One region of the Mesorhizobium sp. 43Arga genome, then DNA from elsewhere that is predicted to be linked to it. Evidence: riboswitches for the same ligand, from Rfam matches in the RefSeq annotation. Region 1 holds a riboswitch; each other region holds the start of a gene.
The links. Region 1 has a riboswitch for cobalamin ahead of ACWGS8_RS27825 (DUF1636 family protein). Riboswitches for the same ligand answer to the same signal wherever they lie in the genome.
Positions count from the first base shown of each region.

Region 2: linked by a shared signal. The riboswitch ahead of bluB (5,6-dimethylbenzimidazole synthase) and the one ahead of ACWGS8_RS27825 (DUF1636 family protein) in region 1 are both predicted to bind cobalamin.
Region 3: linked by a shared signal. The riboswitch ahead of ACWGS8_RS07625 (CbtB domain-containing protein) and the one ahead of ACWGS8_RS27825 (DUF1636 family protein) in region 1 are both predicted to bind cobalamin.

Region 1 is NZ_JBSKBO010000010.1:12,204-15,447, forward strand. It holds gene ACWGS8_RS27820 (DMT family transporter) at 54-1,013, opposite strand; cobalamin riboswitch at 1,175-1,381, shown strand; gene ACWGS8_RS27825 (DUF1636 family protein) at 1,474-1,872, shown strand; gene ACWGS8_RS27830 (ABC transporter ATP-binding protein) at 1,869-2,657, shown strand; gene ACWGS8_RS27835 (ABC transporter substrate-binding protein) at 2,705-3,244, shown strand, end outside.
Region 2 is NZ_JBSKBO010000004.1:289,391-292,634, reverse strand. It holds gene ACWGS8_RS17035 (histone deacetylase family protein) at 1-807, opposite strand, end outside; cobalamin riboswitch at 929-1,108, shown strand; partial or broken gene bluB (5,6-dimethylbenzimidazole synthase) at 1,210-1,869, shown strand; gene ACWGS8_RS17025 (hypothetical protein) at 1,962-2,945, opposite strand; gene ACWGS8_RS17020 (TetR/AcrR family transcriptional regulator) at 3,046-3,244, opposite strand, start outside.
Region 3 is NZ_JBSKBO010000002.1:267,025-270,268, forward strand. It holds gene cobO (cob(I)yrinic acid a,c-diamide adenosyltransferase) at 1-56, opposite strand, end outside; gene cobU (bifunctional adenosylcobinamide kinase/adenosylcobinamide-phosphate guanylyltransferase) at 58-573, opposite strand; gene ACWGS8_RS07620 (CbtA family protein) at 566-1,375, opposite strand; gene ACWGS8_RS07625 (CbtB domain-containing protein) at 1,391-1,570, opposite strand; cobalamin riboswitch at 1,605-1,802, opposite strand; gene ACWGS8_RS07630 (aromatic ring-hydroxylating oxygenase subunit alpha) at 1,934-3,103, shown strand; gene ACWGS8_RS07635 (MFS transporter) at 3,107-3,244, opposite strand, start outside.

The sequences.
Region 1 (3,244 bases):
ATGTGCAAGGCCCCGGGAGGGGCCTTGTTCGTTTGGGGGGCTGCCGAGGATTTCTACGTCACGCGCGGTTGAACTGACCTGGGTTTGACCACGGTAGCGAGTGTGATGCCGGCGACAATGAACGCCGCACCGATCAGATCGTAATCGTGGAGATCCTCGCCGAGCAGCAGATAGGCAAGCATGGCGACGAACACCGTCTGCAGGTAGAGCAGCATGCTCGCCCGACTCGCGCCGAGTGTTTCCACACTTTTGTTGTAGAGATAGTACATCAAGGCGCCGCCGGGTCCTGCCAGATAGGCGAGCGCGAGAACGCTGTGGACGTCCATGGCGGAGCGTGCGTCGTTGAACAATTCCCACAGATGGAAAGGCAACGCGACCAGCGCACCGGCGCCGAGCAGCAGCACGACCATCGGCAGGAGTTCGATGCCGAATTTGGCACGGCGCAAAAGCACGGTGTACAGGGCCCAGCAGAACGCGCTGCCGACGATCCAGAGCTCGCCAGTGTTGAACTTGAGTTGCAGCAGCGCCGTCAGATTCCCGTGGGCAACGATGAAAATCATTCCGGCGAGCGCAACCAGCGCGCCAAGCGACTTCCACAGTCCGAGCGGTTCGCCAAGCACGAAACGCGCGAGCACCATCGTCATGACAGGCGAAAGCGCCATGATGATGCCGGCCGTGGTGGCGTTGGTGTCGTTGAGGCCATGGTAGATCATACCCTGGCATAGCGTGAGGCCGATCGCCCCCACGGCGACGACCTCCAAGGCGCGGGTTCGCAAAAGCCCGATCATCGCGTCGTGATGACGGTGCACAATCGGCAGCAGGATGGCGCAAGCAAGCGTCAGCCGCCAAAAGCAGAGGCCCCAGGGCGGCATTTCAGGCGCCACCCATTTGGCCGCGATATAGACACCAGCCGAAAGCAGCCAGCACAGGATGGCGGCCGGATAACCGGTCAAGGAGGACATGGGGCCGACTGCGGGTTGCGCGGCTTGATGCGCTATCGGCATTGCCTGCATGTCCTGTCCTCCCTTCGACGTCTGCCGACGGGGGCAGCATAGCCTGCGTCGGTGGGTCTTGACATTGCGGAAAATATCTTTTCAAAGGTAATGTTATTACATATCGAGCAAGACTGCGATGGCATCAAGAAAAGAATCGTTGCGATGTGCCGGGGGCAAATCTACGATGACCCGGTGATGGTCCCCGCGCTGAAAGGCAAGGGGTGAAAAGGGAACACGGTGAGGCCCGCAAAAGGTCGAGACCGTGGCTGCCCCCGCAACTGTAAGCGGTGAGCAAGATCCGACACGCCACTGGCCGGCAAGGCTGGGAAGGCAGGATTGAGCTGAGACCCGCCAGCCAGGAGACCTGCCATCAGCTGAGTTGACCGGACGGGGTGTGCCGGGAGGAGACGTGGACGTCGGTCTTGTCGGCCGGCTCGCCAACATCCTTCCGTCGCCAGTTTTGGAAAGTGACGGAAAGTTGGACGGCGCCATCGATCATCGCATCATCGTGTGCACGCTTTGCCGTGACATCCCGACCGGGGTCAGGTCGGGCGAAAGCCTGTGCGCGGATTTGCGGTCCCGGCTCGCGGCCTATCATGAACCCGCCGTGGCGCACGGCTTCACGGTCGAAGGCGTCGAATGCATGGCGGGCTGCGCGCGGCCGCTGACGGTGGCCTTCCAGGCACCGGGCAAGGCTTCCTATCTCTTCGGCTCCATCGACGCCGAGGCCGACGCCGGGGATCTCGTGCGATTTGCCAGGCTTTACGCCTCGCTCGCCGACGGCTGGTGCAATTCCGGACAGCGTCCGCCGCGGCTGGCCGGCAAGACGCTGGCCCGCATTCCCGGACCGGCCAAGTTTGCGGGCAACAGCCGATGACAACGCCACTCCTCGAAGCCCGCGACCTCTGCGCGATGGCGAATGGCCGCGATCTGGTCCACGCGGTCAGCCTGTCGGTGGCCTCGGGCGATCGCCTTGCCATTATCGGTCCCAATGGCGCCGGCAAGACCACGCTGCTGCGCATGCTGTCGGGCATGCTCAGGCCAAGTGCGGGCGAGGTTAAGCTTGGCGGGCGCCGCCTGGACCGGATCTCGACCGCCGAGCGGGCCCTGCACATCGCCGTCGTCGGCCAGACCGACCAGCCGGATCCGCGGCTGGCGGTGATCGACTATGTCGAGCTTGGCCGCGTCCCGCATGCCGGCCTGAGACACAGGAGCGAGGAGCGCGACATCGTCGTCGACGCGTTGCGCCGGACCGGCCTGTTGCCGCTGCTTGGCCGCACCATCGGCTCGCTGTCGGGCGGCGAACGCCAGCGCGCCCAGCTGGCGCGCGCCATCGCGCAGCAACCGAAAGTGTTGTTCCTCGACGAGCCGACCAACCATCTCGATCCGCGCGCCCGAGGCGAGCTGCTCGAACTGGTGGCCGGCTTCGGCATGACGGTGATCGCGGTGCTGCACGATCTGGCTTTGGTGGCACCCTTCGCCACCAGGGTCGCGGTGATGAGCCAAGCGCGGCTGCATGCGCTGGCCGCGCCGCGCGAGGCGCTGACCCAACAGCTGATCCGCGAGATTTTCGGGGTCGACGTGTTTCGCCTGCGCCATCCGACCGAGGACCGCGAACTGACGGTGTTCGATGTTCCAAACCGCGCCGCACCGCCGTCCTGATCGAACCCATCCCCCGTCCGATACCTTTCAACCAAGGAGCAAAATCCGTGAAACGTCTCGCACTGTCGCTGGTCTTCTCGCTGCTGGCCTCGACAGCCTTCGCTTTCCCGGTCACCGTCGACAGCTGCGGCAAGCCGCTGACCTTCGACGCGCCGCCCAAGCGCGCCGTCATCCATGACCTCAACATGGCCGAGATGGCCTTCGCGCTGAAGCTGCAGCCGTCGATCGTCGGCCTGACCGGCATCACCGGATGGTACAAGGTCGGCCCCGAATTCAAGGCCGAGCAGGGTTCCATCCCGGAACTGGCGCCCAAATACCCGACGCTGGAAAACCTCGTCGCCGTCGAGCCCGATTTCTTCTTCGCCGGCTGGTACTATGGCATGAAGCCGGGCGGCGACGTGACGCCCGACACGCTCGCCCCGCACGGCATCAAGACGCTGGTGCTGAGCGAAAGCTGCGTCCACCTCGACAAGACCAGGCCTGCAGCCTCGATGGACCTGCTCTATGGCGACGTCGAAAAGCTGGGCAAAATCTTTGGCAAGGACGCCGAAGCCGAAAAGCTTGTCTCCGGCTGGAAGGCGCAATTG
Region 2 (3,244 bases), on a different contig from region 1:
CAGCTGGCCGGTCGCCCAGTCGAAATCGTCCTCGGTGAGGTTGATCTCGGCCAGCGGGTCGCGATGGTGCGCGTCGAACCCGGCTGAAATGATGATCAGATCGGGCGCGAAATTGTCGAGCGCCGGCAGCACGCGCGACAGGAAGGCATCGCGAAACACCTCGCTGCCGGTCTGCGGCGCCAAAGGCGCGTTGACAATGTTGCCGGCGCCGGTCTCGTTCTTCGCGCCGGTGCCGGGATAAAGTGGCATCTGGTGCGTCGAGCAATAGAGCACCGAGGGATCGTCCCAGAAGATATCCTGCGTGCCGTTGCCGTGATGCACATCCCAGTCGACGACCGCGACACGCTCGGCGCCATGCTTGTTCTGCGCATAGCGCGCAGCGATCGCCGCCGTGTTGAAGAAGCAGAAGCCCATGGCGGTGGCCTTTTCGGCATGGTGGCCGGGCGGCCGGGCGGCGACGAAGACATTGTCGGCACGGCCGGCAAAGACGTCGTCGACGGCGGCGTTGGCGGCGCCGATCGCGGCGATCACCGCCTGCCAGCTCTTCGGGCTGGCGGTGGTGTCGGCATCGATGCGGGCAATGCCCTCTTCGGGAATCGCGGCTCGCACACGGGCGACGAAATCGGCGGGGTGGGCGTAGAGGATGGTGGCCTCGTCGCCCTCCGGCGCCTTGACGCGATCGAGCGCGGCAAAGGCCTCGTCATCAAGTACGCGCTCGATGGCGCGCAGGCGGTCCGGCCGCTCGGGGTGACCGGGCGGCGTGATGTGCTCAAGGAAGATCGGATGCGTGTAGAGACGGGTTGTCATGCTCCCTATCTAGTGCCCCGGTGCAGCGATGGCCATGCATTGCAGCTTGATGACTGGGGAAAATCGCGCCTGCGTCCATTGGCGTCGCTGCGGGGATTGGCGCAGCCGCGGCTTCGGCGTAAGGTCGCCGTCACTGCCTGGTGCCCGCCGCAAGCGGGAGAATCGGGAACACGGTTGAACTCCGTGGCGTGCCCAACGCTGTGAGGGGGACCGCGCCGGTATATGCCACTGTCGATGACGGGAAGGCACCGGACGCGGGTTGATCCCGAGCCAGAAGACCGGCCTGGCAGGCATCGTCATCCGCATGGTCAGGCGGCTGGCATCAGAGCCACGTGCGTCCACTCGGACGCACAAAGTACGCTCTGGCGGTGTGAAACTATTGCAATCGCAAGGGGACGAGCGATGCCGGAACACATGACCGCTCCTATGGGCGACGGATTTGACCAGATGGCGCGTGACGCGGTCTATCGCGCCATGTTCACGCGGCGCGACGTGCGCAGCCATTTCCTGCCCGACGCGCTCGATGACGCGGTGCTGGCGCGGCTTCTGCTTGCCGCTCACCACGCACCGTCGGTCGGCTTCATGCAGCCGTGGAATTTCATCGTCATCCGCGACGCCGCGCGGCGGGCTGATGTGCGCGACCTGTTCCTGGCCGCGCGCGAACAGGAATTGCCTGAAATCGAAGTGGAAAGACAGGCGCTCTACCGCAAGCTCAAGCTTGAAGGCATCTGCGAAAGCGCCCTCAACATCTGCATCACCTGCGACCGCGAGCGCTCAAAAAACTCGCCGCTGGGACGCTGGCACAATCCGGAGATGGATCTCTACAGCGCGGTCTGCGCGGTGCAGAATTTCTGGCTGGCCGCGCGCGCCGAAGGCGTCGGGGTCGGCTGGGTCAGCATCATCGAGCCCCAAGCGTTGAAGAGCCTGCTGTCCATTCCCGAGCACGTGACGCCGATCGCCTATCTCTGCGTCGGCCGGGTTTCCGAGTTCGCACCCAAACCCGACCTTGAAACACACGGCTGGGGCCGGCGGCTGCCGCTGCCCGAACTGATCATGAGCGAGACTTTTTGCGGGCAAGGTGAGGCGCCGCTCAAGTCAGCGGTGGCGCGCCTCAACGCCTCCGATGCCGCGCCGACGACCACATGCCCGGCTGATCAGCGCGTCGCGCCAGCCGTGCCCCAGCGCGAGCCACCAAAGGAGGCCAGCGCCTTGTCCTTCAATTCCCGGAACTTCGACGACGCCTCGGCCAGTCTGATATCCCAGGCGGGGTCAGGCACCTGGCCGGCGATGGTCTTGAAATAGACCTGCATCAGGCAAGCGATGGCGAAGGGCTCGATGAAGGCCGCCTTGAAGGCCCAGGCGAAGACGATGGCGAGCACGAAGGCCCAGCCGGCGAGTTGTCCGGGCATGATGAAGAGAATGGCGCCGGCCGGAGCCAGCATAGCCAAGAAGATGACGAAGGACACGCCCCACATGATGACCGCCAGCCAGACCGCATTCTTGACCATGGTCTTGCCGTTCTGGGCATAGAGCACCACGCCTTGGCGCGCCGTCTCGAAGGGCGAGGACGAATTGATGCGGATGTTGTAGCCGAGGATGATCTCGTCGACATAGGTCAGCGACAGGCGGATCACCGTGTTGATGAAGGAGACCAGGCCGCTCAGGCCCGGAATGGGCAGGAAGGCGGCAATGCCGCCGAGCAGGCCGGTGATGGCGCGGATGGCGCCCTTGACCAGTTGGTCGACGACGAAAAGGATGTTGGCCTCGGCGAAACGCTCGGTCACGACCTGCCTGGCATAGGCGATCTGGTTCTGGCCGTCGGGGACATCCCGGCCGTCGATCAGATGGACCATAACGGCGATATGGCCGGCCTTGACGACGTAGAGAATGTATTCGCGGATCCAATAGACGGCGATCGAAACGACGCCGAAGCCGACCACGCCGCCCCAAAGGGCAAAAGACATCGGCCCGTCAGGATCGGTGGAGATATGGCCGACGCCGTAGCCGACCGACGCACCGGTGCCGGTCGCCACGATATAGGCCAGCGTGATGCCGAAATAGATGATCATGCGAAAGACAATGAAGGGCCAGGTCCGCATCATGATGGACACCGACCTGCCGATATCGAAATCCCACATGCCCGAATCTCCCCTCAGAGATGGCTGGGAAGGATGCGCTCAGCCTCGCGATTGTCAATCGCGGGCTGTGATCAGCGGGGCGCCCAACGAGGATTTAGTTCTATTGCAAAGCTGGTTTTCTGAGCAGTCCCTCGAGCAGTTGCTTGAACGCCGCAACGACGATCTTCGACGTCGCTTCGGGGTCGTTCGAATTGGCGATCCGCTGCGCCGCCTGGCTGCTCGCCCCGTTGATCAGCCGCGCGGCGGTCTCGGGGTCGACGCTCGGGACGACCACCCCTTCCCCCTGCAGTGCGGTCAGA
Region 3 (3,244 bases), on a different contig from region 1:
GCGCGATGGCGCTCTTCGTCCCGGTCTTCGATGGGCTTGTTGTCGATGTCGGTCATGTCACTTCACCTTGAGCGGCAGCCCCGCCACGATTAGCAGCATGGTATCAGCGATCGCCGCGACCTGCTGGTTGAGCCGGCCGGCATCATCGCGAAAACGGCGCGCCAGGGCGTTGTCAGGCACGATGCCTTGCCCGACTTCGTTGGAGACGACGAACCATGGGCCGCGCGGCCGCGACAGCACATCCGCCAGCCGCCGGCTCTCGGCGCCGACATCGTGATCGGCCAGCATGTGATTGGTCAGCCATAGCGTCAGGCAGTCGACCAGCACCGGCCGGTCGTCAGGCAAGGCCTCGAGCGCACCGGCAAGGTCGAGCGGCGCGTCAATGGTCGTCCAGCCTTCGCCGCGCCGCGAGCGGTGCAGCGCAATGCGCTCGCGCATTTCGTCGTCATAGGCCTGCGCGGTGGCAATGTAGGTCCATGGTGACGGCAACGCCGTCACCAGGATTTCGGCATGCGCGCTCTTGCCGGAGCGCGCACCGCCGATGATGAAGGTCAGCTTGTTGCGATCAGGCAAAGCTGTCGCGCAGGCTGGTCGCGGTGCCGGTGAAGCGTCCGCGCACCACGCCGACGACCGCGCCGAGCACCAGCCAGAACACCAGATTGGTCAGCGTCACCGCCACCACGAACTGGTGGTGCAGGCCTTCCGGGATCGGCGTCTCGAAGCTGTCGGGCTGCGGCGCGCCGACGACGTGCGGAGCGACGATCAGCGCCACTGCAAGGATGGCCAGCGGCAGCGACTTGCGGAACGCGATCAGCCCGAGCCCGATGGCGGTCGCGATCACGGTCGCCACCCACCAGATCTGGCGCTGCGTGAGGTCGGCCGCAGGCATGGCCGGCAGTTCCGGCGGCAGGCCGAGACCGGGCGCCAGTGTGAAGATGGCAAAGCCGGCAAGACCCCAGAACACGCCCTGGCGCCAATTGCCGATGCCGCCGGCGAATTCCGAAACCGCGACCAGGATCAGCGCGAAGCCGATGCCGGTCACGACATTGGACACGACGTTGAAAGCAAAGCGCTCGAAGCCGTCGGCCGGCGCCCAACCTTCGTCTTCGGCCGGAGCGGCGGGTGCTGGCGTGGCGGCGCTCATGGCGTTCGATGCCGCCGGTGCGGCGGAGCTCATTGCGTTGCCGCTAGCGGCCCCAGTTGGTGCCGCGGGTGCGGCGGCATGGTCATGGCTATGGCCGCCTTCGGCCTGTTCGTAGACTTCCGCCTTGAGGATCAGCGGTACTGTTGCATAGGCCTGCATGCAGGCGAGCACGACGCCGGCCACGAGCCCCGCTATCGCCGCGATGAACACGACGTTGCGAAACAGATTCATGATGTCAGATCCTCGTCAGTGGCAGGGAAACGCCATCGAATGCCGGTTGTCATGACCGGCATTGTGGACGGCATCGATATGCGAGAAGCCGACAAAGCCAATGATGAACGTGCCGAGCAGCGCGGCGAGCGCCAGCTGCATGAAGCGCGACTGCGAGGAGACGGAGGCGCCGAGGGAGACGGAAGCGGTATTCATATCTTGTCCTTTCACCCTCCACCCGAGGGCCCGTCAGTTTTTGCCGTCGTCGGCAGGTCTCCTGGCTCACGGATCAGCGCCCTTCCCCACCTTCCCGAAGACGAATCTTCAGTGGCATATGGAGAGGACTACCGCACACAGTTGCGGGGGCAGCCACGGCATTGGGCAAGAATTTCGCCCGCACCGCATTCCCTCTTGGCTCCAAAACGGAACCGACGACTGTATGACTATAGGGAAAATCGCGACACGCGGCAAACCAAATTCCGCCGGCAAACAGCGCGATTGCGCCATGCCGTCTCCAGGCACGACAATTGACAATTCTCATGGCCGGGTGTCGGCTGGCATCTTCACAGGAAGCCAGCCATGCAGCCCACTGCCAGCGAGCGCGCCCCTTACAATGGCCTGACCCAGGCCGAACCGACCCTGCCCTCATCGGCCTATTGGGACAATGAGAGCTACCAGCGCGACCTCGATGCCATCTGGTACAAAAACTGGCTGCTCGTCTGCCGCGAGACCGACCTGGCAGAGCCGCTGGCTTTCCGCCGATTCCGCATCGGCACGCAGGACATCATCGTGCTGCGCGACGACACTGGCGTCTTGCGTGCTTTCCATAACACCTGCCGGCATCGCGGCTCGCAGCTTTGCCAGGAAATTGAAGGGCGACTGAAGGCGCGATTGATCACGTGCCCCTATCACGCCTGGTCCTACTCACTTCGCGGCGACCTCGTGCGCGTGCCGTCGAAATCGCTGCCCGATGCCTTCGACAAGGCCGACCATCCGCTCTACCGCGTCGCCCTCTCGGTATGGCGCGGCTTCGTCTTCATCCATCTGCAGCAGGACGCGGCGGGCTCGGCGCAGGCCTCCTTCGACCCTGCCTCCGGTAATCTCGGCAACTGGCCGCTGGAAACGCTGGTATCAGGCCATGTGCTGCGCAAGGTGATGCACTGCAACTGGAAGATTTTTTGGGAAAACTTCAACGAGTGCCTGCACTGCCCGGGCGTTCACAAGGACCTGTCGCGACTGGTGCCGATCTATGGCCGCGGCCTGATGAGCCGGCACGACGACCCCGAATGGACGCGCCACGCCGACAATGACGCACCGGAATTTTCCGGCGGCCTGCGCGCCGGCGCCGAGACCTGGTCGCGCGACGGCAAGACGCATGGGCCGATCTTCTCCGGGCTGACGCCGGCCGAACGCACCGCGGGTCAGACCTACGCCACCAGCCTGCCCTCGATGTTCATCGTCGGTCATATCGACTATGTCAGGACGGTACGCCTGGTGCCGCTCGGCCCGGAAGAGTCCGAACTTGTCGCCGAGTGGCTGTTCGCGCCCGAAGCGCTGGCCGCGACCGATATCGACAACATCGTCGCTTTCGGCACGCAGGTGCTGGAAGAGGACGCCGCCATCTGTGAGGTCAACCAGAGAGGCCTGCGCTCGATGCGCCACCAGGCTGGCGTGCTGATGCCGGAGGAGTACGACCTGCACCGTTTCCACAACTGGGTGCGCGAGCGCCACGCAGCACTTTCACCGTGATCCTCACAGTGACTTCGGCAGGTATCGCCACGTGACAAAACCGCAAACCGCCGCCAGCAGACCGAGCGTGACGAACACCGAGCCCAGTCCGAAGAAGGCCAGCACGATGGAATAGACCAGCGGCGGCGTCAATTCGGAAAA